Regions from separate parts of the Synechococcus sp. CC9616 genome, predicted to be linked through region 2. Evidence: predicted binding sites of a transcription regulator. Region 2 holds the regulator's gene; each other region holds the start of a gene.
The links. Region 2 encodes NtcA, which controls nitrogen genes in cyanobacteria. Its sites were predicted from a motif close to GTANCNNNNGNTAC; they were not measured.
Positions count from the first base shown of each region.

Region 1: a site for NtcA is predicted at 1,686-1,699, ahead of glnA (type I glutamate--ammonia ligase). Genes of this name have one in related genera too.
Region 3: a site for NtcA is predicted at 1,167-1,180, ahead of SYN9616_RS0111315 (molybdenum cofactor guanylyltransferase). Genes of this name have one in related genera too.

Region 1 covers NZ_KI911558.1:929,729-932,992, reverse strand. Annotated here, with positions in the region: gene SYN9616_RS0105290 (class I SAM-dependent methyltransferase) at 1-105, opposite strand, end outside; gene glnA (type I glutamate--ammonia ligase) at 201-1,622, opposite strand; gene SYN9616_RS0105280 (allophycocyanin subunit beta) at 1,850-2,374, shown strand; gene SYN9616_RS0105275 (alanine--glyoxylate aminotransferase family protein) at 2,477-3,264, shown strand, end outside.
Region 2 covers NZ_KI911558.1:2,360,772-2,364,035, forward strand. Annotated here, with positions in the region: gene SYN9616_RS0113175 (DUF3084 domain-containing protein) at 1-949, opposite strand, end outside; gene ntcA (global nitrogen regulator NtcA) at 977-1,642, opposite strand; gene rph (ribonuclease PH) at 1,800-2,537, opposite strand; gene SYN9616_RS0113190 (cob(I)yrinic acid a,c-diamide adenosyltransferase) at 2,643-3,245, shown strand; gene dcd (dCTP deaminase) at 3,245-3,264, shown strand, end outside.
Region 3 covers NZ_KI911558.1:1,971,040-1,974,303, reverse strand. Annotated here, with positions in the region: gene SYN9616_RS0111325 (NarK family nitrate/nitrite MFS transporter) at 1-952, opposite strand, end outside; gene SYN9616_RS0111315 (molybdenum cofactor guanylyltransferase) at 1,185-1,802, shown strand; gene SYN9616_RS0111310 (GTP 3',8-cyclase MoaA) at 1,789-2,832, shown strand.

The DNA of each region.
Region 1 (3,264 bases), 1.4 Mb from region 2:
CACCAGCTCCATCACTTTGGTGCTGAGCTCCTTGTGAGCGAGTCCGGCAATGCTCCTTCCCTGCTGAAGGGTCTGATACGCGAGCTTGCCCAGGGAATTCGCCATGGCCGATTGAAACCAGGGTCTATTTCACCAAAAAAGCCCGCTCTCCGGAGGGAAAGCGGGCCTGTTCGATCAGAAACGGTGCGATTTTGACGTGATCAAGCGTCGTAATACATCGTGAATTCGTGGGGATGGGGGCGCTGGCGCAGCTGCTGAACCTCTTCGTATTTCAGGTCGATCCAGTTGTCGATGAAGTCATCGCTGAACACACCGCCCTCAGTCAGGAACTGACGGTCCTGATCGAGAGCTTCAAGAGCACCATTGAGAGATGGTGGAACTGTGGAGATGGATTTCAGCTCCTCAGCGGGGAGTTCGAACAGATCCTTGTCGAATCCATCTCCCGGATCCATCTGGTTCTTGATGCCGTCGATGCCGGCCATCATCATCGCGCTGAAGGCCAGGTAGGGGTTGGCGAGGGCATCGCCTGAGCGGAACTCCAGACGTTTGGCCTTGGGGCTTGGTCCAGTCAGTGGAATCCGGACAGCAGCGGAGCGGTTGCCCTCGGAATAAACCAGATTCACAGGAGCTTCGAATCCCGGCACCAATCGCTTGTAGCTGTTGGTGGTTGGGTTGGTGAAAGCCAGGAAGGCGGGAGCATGGCGCAGGATGCCGCCGATGTACCAACGAGCTGTCTGTGACAGGTTGGCGTAGGTGCCCTCTCCGAAGAACAGTGGCTGGCCACCCTTCCAGAGACTCTGGTGAACGTGCATGCCGGTGCCGTTGTCGTTGAAGACCGGCTTTGGCATGAATGTGGCCGTTTTTCCGTATTTCTTGGCGACATTGCGCACGACGTACTTGTACGTCATGACGTTGTCCGCAGCCTCGATCAGCTGAGCGAACTTCATGCCGAGTTCGTGTTGTCCGGCACCGGCCACCTCATGGTGGTGCTTCTCGATGGGGACTCCCAGGGCGCCCATGGTGCTGAGCATCTCCGAGCGGATGTCCTGGGCGGTGTCGTTCGGGGCGACGGGGAAATAGCCCTCCTTCAGCTGAATCTTGTAGGCGAGGTTTCCTCCCTCTTCGATGCGGCCCGTGTTCCAGGGGGCTTCGATCGTGTCGACGCTGTAGAAAGAGCCTCCCTCACTGGAGTTGTAACGAACGTCGTCGAACAGGAAGAATTCAGGCTCCGGTCCGAAGAAGGCGGTGTCGGCCAGTCCGGTGGAGTTCAGATAGTCGAGAGCGCGCTGCGCCAGGGAGCGGGGGCAGCGGTCATAGGGCTCGCCGCTGCGTGGTTCCCCGATCGAGCAGATCATGCTCAGGGTTTTGTGGCGGTAGAAGGGGTCGACCCATGCTGAGGCAGGGTCGGGGATCATCGCCATGTCCGAGGCGTTGATGGCCTTCCAGCCCCTGATCGAAGAGCCGTCAAAAGCAAGTCCTTCAGTGAAGGACTCCTCCTCGATCATGTCCGTGCACACTGTCAGGTGCTGCCATTTGCCGTGGAGATCGGCAAATTTCAGGTCAACGAACTCGATGCCATCGTCCTTGATCTGACGAAGGACGTCCTGAGGTGTTTTGGACATGGAAAAGCTTTCGCCGATGGGGCGTGTTTAACGGGACCGTAAAGATCCCGATGCGTCCACTTTGTATCACTAGGCACCCTTCCAGTCCGTCATCCACCTGGTTCGATCCGTTCCAGTTTCATCCGTAACCGTTTCTGTCAACTTCGCTGAATCTCAGCCGCACTGAGGCTTTTCGCTTGTTCAGCGGTGTTACCTTCCGCGAAGGGAGTGTCTGGAGACCCCAGCGAATGCGTGATGCCATCACCGGGCTGATCGGTCGATATGACCAGCTTGGCCGATACCTCGACCGGCAGGCACTCGACAGCATCGAGACCTACCTCGACGAATCCGTTGTCCGCATTGCGGCGGTCGAACTGATCAACCGAGAAGCTGCTGAAATCGTCCGTGAGGCCAGTCAGCGCCTTTTTCAGGATGAACCCGAGCTTCTTCTGCCGGGCGGTAACGCCTACACAACCCGCAGGCTGGCGGCTTGTTTGCGGGACATGGACTATTTCCTGCGGTATGCGAGTTACGCCCTGATCGCGGGTGACAGCACGATCCTCAACGAGCGGGTCCTGAACGGTTTGGATGACACATACAAGAGCCTTGGAGTGCCGACCGGCCCAACCGTTCGCAGCATTGCGCTGCTCGGAGAGGTTGTAATCGAGCGATTGCAGTCCGGTGGCATAGGGTCCGATCGTCTTGCCCCTGTTCGGCAGCCGTTTGATCACATGGTTCGCGGTCTGGCTGAGACCAACGTTCGGCAGCGTTGAAGCCGATCCGCTGAATCAGAGCGTTTCAAAGGGGCCACGAACTTCTCCGATGGCGTTGCGACTGCGTAGGCTCATCGGCCAGATGTCTCGTTCCGGGTCTTGGTGACGAACGCTTCCTTCTCAGTCGACAACCGTCACCGGGAGGCCCTGGCGCCGATCGCTACACCAGACAGGCTGTTGCTGGGCCCTGGCCCATCCAATGCCCACCCAACCGTGCTGGAAGCCCTGGCCCGCACGCCGATCGGCCACCTGGATCCGCTTTATGTGGACCTGATGAGTGAGGTGCAGGAGCTTCTCCGCTACGCCTGGCAGACCGACAACCGCCTCACTCTTCCCATGAGCGGCACTGGCAGTGCCGCGATGGAAGCCACCCTCGCCAACACAATCGAACCCGGTGACAAGGTTCTCGTGGCGATCAAGGGATACTTCGGTCTGCGCCTCGCCGACATGGCCGGTCGCTACCGCGCCGATGTCAGAACCATTGAGAAGCCCTGGGGAGAATGGTTCAGCCTCGATGAACTGGAGGCGGCACTGATCGAGCATCGCCCCACCATGCTGGCACTGGTGCATGCAGAAACATCGACCGGCGTCTGCCAGCCGATGGAGGGCGTGGGTGATCTCTGCCGTAAGCACGATTGCCTGCTCCTCCTGGACACCGTCACGTCACTGGGGGGCGTGCCCCTGTACATCGATGACTGGAAGGTGGATCTGGCCTACAGCTGCAGCCAGAAAGGTCTTAGTTGTCCTCCCGGTCTTGGGCCTTTCACCATGGGGCCCCGGGCCGAGGAAAAGATGAGTGCCCGCAAGGACAAGGTCCCCAACTGGTACCTGGACGTGTCCCTCTTGAACAAGTATTGGGGAAGTGATCGCGTGTATCACCACACAGCCCC
Region 2 (3,264 bases):
CCAGAGTGGCGCTGGCCAACACTTCTCCCTGACGGGCGACGGTGCGATTGGGGCGGACATCAGGAATGGCGTAAACGATGCTCTCCCCTCGCAGCACGTTTGTTGCGGAGCGCATCGAAACCACCCAGGTTCCAGGTTTGCTGATCATTTTGCGGAGCCTCTCCACATCGCTTCGGGGGACAAGGATGATCTGCTTTTCAGGTTTGTCGCCAGGTAAAACCCGGCTGTAGGCCGTCAGATTCGCTTCACGCAGCAGGCGATCGATCACCTCTTTGGCCTGGCTGGGATTCTCCAGCTGCACCGTGGTCCTTGCCAGGGTCTGACCGCTGCTGAGAGCAACATCCCCTCGCCGCAAGGCGATCAGATTGCGTTCCAGCTGTTTGAGTTCATCCTCCCCAGCACTGATGCGATTGCGGACTGCCGCAAGCTCTGTTTCGGTGCGTCGAATATCGGCGTCACGCGCTGCGATGTCTTGACTAAGCCGATCCCGTTCGGCTTCCAGGGTTTGGCGTTGCGCCTGCAGTGGTTCCAGTTCTTCGCGTAGCTGAGCAGCCTTTTGCTTGGCTTCACCGAGTTTCGTCTCCACTTCCTGGGTTTGCGCACGGGCAGTGCGCCGGTCCTGTTCAGCGGAGGCGAGGGCGCTTCTGTTTTTTTCGAGTTCCGCCAGGTTGGCTTTGAGCTGTTGCCGGCTTTCGCTGAGCTTCTGCTGCAACGCATCGAGTTCAAACAAGCCGACGCGCAGCTGTCGACTGACCAGCAGCATCAGGCCGAGGGAGAGGGCACTGATCAGGCTGCCGGTGAGCACGGTGATGACCACGGCCGTACGGCGTGGTCGCATGTTGAACAAGCTGAGCCGGGCTTTGCCGACCCGGCTACCAAGTCGATCTCCGAGGGTGGAGAGCACCCCACCGAGGACGAGCAGCGACAGGATGAGAAGCCAGCCGCTCACCGGCTCCTCCCTGCTTGCATGAACGGTTCAGCTGAACCGCTTGGCCAGAGCGATTGGATCCAGCACTGTGATCTTCTTGCGATCAATCTGCACCAATCCGGATTGGCGCAAGTCTCCCAGCAGGCGGGTGATTGTGACGCGGGTTGATCCGATCGCTTCGGCGATCGCCTGGTGGGAGAGGCGCAGATCGATCGTGATGCCCATGTCATCGGGCACGCCGAAATCACGGCAGAGCACTAGCAGAAAACTCACCAAACGGGAGGACATGTCCCGGTGCGTGAGTGTTTCAATCATCGTTTCCGTCTGAAGAATCCGACTGGAAAGGCCTTGTAGCAGTCGCAGGCCAACGGCGGTGTCTGCCTCGATTGCAGTGCGAACGGATGCGGCCGGCGCCGTCACCATCTCAACGCGGGTAAAGGCAACAGCGTGATAAAAGCGGTCGGACCGGTGTCCCGTCAGCAGTGAGAGCACCCCGAACAGACTGTTTTCCCGAAGCAAGGCCACGGTGATCTCTTCTCCGGACTCATAAACGCGAGACAAGCGCACCGCACCACGGCGGATCAGATATACCCGTTCTGCTGGATCGCCAGGAAAAAAAATCGTTTTATTGCGTTCCACCAGTTCGCTGCTGGCACCGTCGAGATCGCGGATCACATCAAGCAGTGAACGGCTCGATGGAGCCTGGGACCCCATTGTCGAAGGGGGCACGGTTGGGGAGTAACGGGTGAAACCACTGCTGGCTGCATTCATGGTTTCGCCGCTGTCCCGTGCTGACTATCAGGAAGCTAAGGATCGACGAAGGTTCATCCTGTAACAGTCATTACTATTTCCCGGCCGCGCTCCAGGCTCATCAGGTTCTGACATCGGCGTAGGCCTGCCTCTGGGCGGTGAACAGCTGCTGTAAGCCGGGTTCAGCAAGATCCAGGAGCTGATTGAGTTGCCCCCGGCTGAACGGAGCTCGTTCGGCTGTGCCCTGAATTTCAAGCAGCCGCCCGTCAGATGCCATCACCACATTTAGATCCACCTCAGCCCGACTGTCCTCGCTGTAATCAAGGTCGAGCAGGCCTCTCCCGTCGACAAGACCGACTGATACAGCTGCCACCTGGTTGATCAATGGATCGCGTTCCAGCAGGCCCTGTTGGAGCAGAGCATCCGTGGCTTGACGCAGTGCCAGCCAGGCTCCGGTGATGGCCGCTGTTCTGGTGCCGGCATCCGCCTGAATCACATCGCAGTCAATCAACAGGCTGCGCTCGCCAAGGGCCTGCATGTCCACAACGGCACGAAGACTTCGAGCGATCAGACGCTGGATTTCCTGGGTGCGACCCGACAGCTTCATGAGTTCTCTCGGCTGGCGCTCAGGAGTGGAGCCAGGCAGAAGCCGGTACTCAGCGGAAACCCATCCCAGTCCCTCTCCCATACGCCAGCGGGGCACCTTGTCCTCAAGACAGACGCTGCAAAGCACCGACGTCTGCCCCGTCTGAACGATCAGCGAGCTGAGCGCAAATCCCATGGGATTCCAGCTGACGCTGAAGGGTCTCAAGTCGTTGATGTTGCGGCCGTCTCGGCGAGAAGCAGGGTGATCACTCATGGAATGATTCGACAGCACACCACAGGTGGTGTCAATGGGCTTGATCCTTGTGATCTCGCCGCTACATTCAAGGTCTTCCCGGGTATCCGGTTGACCATCACCTCGATGACCGCCAGCCTGAAATCCACGCGCACCCCATCAGCGGAGCTTCCAAGCCAGAGCTCTCTGGCAAGAGAACAAGCCGCTTTGCTGCCTCTGGCGACGGTTCCCTCGAGGGTGCCCCTGCATCTTGTTGAGCCTGAAGGTCAGCTGCAGGTGCACACCGCTCCGTATCGGGGCAGCTTTTCAACGGTGTTCAGTCAGGCGATGCGTGCAGCTGGGCTCGGCAGTCGTGTTCTGATTGCGCAATTTCTCAAGGGCGGAGTACAGCAGGGGCCTGGCGGCTGCGTCAATCTCTGCGGTGGTTTGGCCTGGTTGCGGCCTGACGTTCAGGCCTGCCTATCTGAAGCCGGTGTCGAGCAGGCCAGGCCTGCGGTGGAAGCCGTCTGGAACGACTGTCGTCATCACTTGATGCAAGGCGATCTCGACCAACTGGTGCTTGATGAACTGGGTCTTGCTGTGGCACTGGGTTACCTCGATGAACAGGAGTTGGTCGACTCCCTGAAGCAGCGGCCTGGTTCGATGGATGTGATCATCACTGGGCCCGCCATCCCAGCCAGCGTGATGTCGATGGCGGATCAGGTCACTGAATTGCGACGAGGTTTCTGATGCTGAAATGCGATCGCTG
Region 3 (3,264 bases), 390 kb from region 2:
CCAGTTCGGAGCCGAAGTTCACGATGTAAGTGAGCTCGAGAATGGCGACCTGTCGAAACTCGTAGCGGTCTTCTTTCGGATAGATCTTGGATCCGCTGAGCAATTCGCGGTTGGTGCGAATGATTCCCCACGTCTGAAAAGCAAACCACAGACCCACGGCTGCAAGAGCCAGGGGATAGGTGGATTCGGTGAGAAAACCGACCTTTTTTAGACGCCAACACAGCACACAGAGAATGGCTGCGAAGGGCACATTCATTCCGATGAGACCCCAGAAATCACGAATGGAGGTGACTTCCAGGCCTGCTGTTCTTGCTGGACGTTGATAGCTTTTGCCTGGTGGCGTATCAGTAACACTGAAGAAGTAGAAGACGCCGTACACGGCTGAAACAATGCCGCTGAGTGCGATGGCACCGCGCCAATTCAGAATGTCGCCTGTGGGAAGTGTGAATCCCCCTGAAAAGGAGAGGAAGCCAGCGAGGGCCACCATGGTGAGGGCCGAGAAAGCGGAGCCGAAGTTGCCCCAGCCGCCATAGATGCCTTCGGCCAATCCAATCTCTTTTGGCGGGAACCATTCGGCCACCATGCGGATGCCGATCACGAAGCCGGCACCAACGATGGACAACAGCAGTCGAGCGACGACGAGCTGGTTGAAATCCTGCGCTGAAGCAAACAGCAGACAGGGAATTGCAGAGAAGACCAGGATCGAGGAATAGGTGATCCGGGGTCCGAATTTGTCTAGGAGCATCCCGATCAGCACGCGGGCCGGGATGGTGAGGGCCACGTTGCAGATGGCAACGGTGCGGATCTGACCGATATCAAGGTTCAGATCGGCTCGAACTGTTGTCGCGAGAGGGGCGAGATTGAACCAGACGACGAACGTCAGAAAAAAGGCGAACCAGGTGAGATGAAGAGTTCTATATCTCCCCTGGAATGACCAGAGGTCGCCAAGCATGGGTAAAAGATACTTTGAGCCCCGGGTTTCAAAAGTGCAGCACCCGTGGTTTGACGAGACGGTCCTGAAAAATTGTCCGCCCAACGTTGAGTAGTAAACAATTCCGGAGGCTCTTGAAATGTGGCCTTTGTTACTGAATGCCTTCGCTCAGGTTCAGTTCAAACATTTGCCTTGCTAATTCTGTTGATCAGCATTCTTTGTCGACCCTGTTTTTGTTGCGGTTGCTACTTCAATGGTTGTTATTCCAAAACATCGACGCGAAGTTCGCCTTTCAGCCTGTCTTCTTTGTGGTGGGATGAGCCGGAGGATGGGTAGGGATAAGGCTCTGATGCCGCATCCACGAGGCGGCGTTTGGTTGACAGTTCTTCTGGATCAGCTCTCCGCCCTTGCCTTGCCTGTTGTGGTTGTCAGCGGTCATGCAGATCATGCAGAGATGGTTCGTTGTCGCGATGGGGTCTCATTTCTCCAGGATCCGCGTTCCTGCAACGGCCCTTTGCAGGCAATGGCTCAGGTTCTGTCGCCGGACATGAATCAACCTGTGATGGTGTTGCCCGTCGACATGCCAAGACTCACCACGGAGGTTCTGCGATGTCTGATCAAGGTTTGGGCGATGGAACCTCAAGTTGCGGCTGTGGCCCATGACGGAGAGCAATTGCAGCCTCTTCTGGGGATTTACCCGTCCGGTTCGCCTTTCCAGTCGACACTTGTTTCTCAATTGAAAGGAGAAGAATGGAGTTGGCATGCCTGGTTGAACTGCATCCCGTACCGACCCGTGTCGCTGCCTGCTCAAGCACTTCTCAATGCCAACTGTCCGGAGGATTTGGCAGCCTTGTCTGATGAGCACGTGTAGTCAGAGTCAGGACCGTTTTGGGCGTCCGCTGGGCGTGTTGCGCCTGTCGCTGACAGCTCGCTGCAACCTGTCTTGCACCTATTGCTGTCCCTCTGATGATGAACCGTCGAATCGGTTGAATCTCCAGGCGCAGATTGCTGTGATCCGCGCTGCATGCCGGCTGGGGCTGCAGTCTCTGCGCTTAACCGGCGGGGAGCCCTTGTTGAGCCATCAGCTGGAACCCCTGCTGCAAGCGATCACACTTGGCCGTTCTGATCCACAGGATCCCTTGTCTCGTCTCCAGGAGGTGGCCCTCACCAGCAACGGAGTCCTGCTCAGCCGAGAGAGAGCCTTCGCTCTTCGTCAATCGGGTTTGGATCGCATCACCCTGAGTCTCGATGCGGCCGACAGCGATGGGTTCGTTCGTATGGCAGGAATGCCGGACACCGCGGCCCATTTGTTTGATCGGGTGCTGTCGGGTTTAGATGCCGCGTTGGATGCAGGTTTTGACCCCAGCCAGGGTGCACTCAAGATCAACAGCGTGATCCAGCGACACCACAACGAGGATCAGCTGATTCCGTTGGCTCGTTTGGCCCGGCGTTATGGCATCGAGTTGCGGTTCATCGAATTTATGGATGTTGGGCATCGCAACGACTGGCATCAGGACCAGGTGCTCACGGCTTCCGAGATGCTGGCCAGGGTCCGTCAACATTGGGCTATTCAACCCATGGGACGAGCCGTTGGCAGCACCGCCAACCGCTGGCGTTTCAGCGACGGGAAAGGTCAGGTCGCCACGATCGCCTCGATTAGTGAACCGTTTTGCGGTGATTGCAACCGGCTCAGGGTGGCTGCCGATGGGATGGCCTTCACTTGCCTCTTTGCAACTCAGGGAAAGGATCTGCGTCCCTGGCTTCAGCCTCTGATTGATGAGGACGGATTAATGAATGCAATTCGTGACCTCTGGATCGCTCGCGAGGATCGCTACAGCGAGGAACGAGGTTGCTCAAGCCACGGACAACGTCGTCAAGAAATGGCTTACTTAGGTGGCTGACTGTTCAGATGTGATTCGGATCTGTAATCCTGGCTCTGCTACTTAATGGAATAAAAACTGTTTGGATCTCAGGGCTGCATGTGATCGCCTCAAACTTGTTGGTGTAATCGACGCCGCTGAAACGGTTGCGTTTTTGAATGGATTTTCTGTACTGACTGAATGAGCCCTTTTCCTGAAAGCGGTGTATTTGATGCGCGACGTTGAATGAATCCAATCTGCCTGATCCCGGAGGACAACGATCAGACTCAATCGAAAACCATTCTGCGAAGCAAGGTCGATCAAGGGTTCAAAAAACTTGGCTTTACTATTCGTGTAAGCAGAGTTTCTCTGCTTAGTAGGCACTGATGAATTTTCGGGGAATATTTTTGAGTTGCTGATCGAAGTAGTTCCAGTCTTTGTGAATAAGATGATGCGAGTTTTTTATGTTGTTTT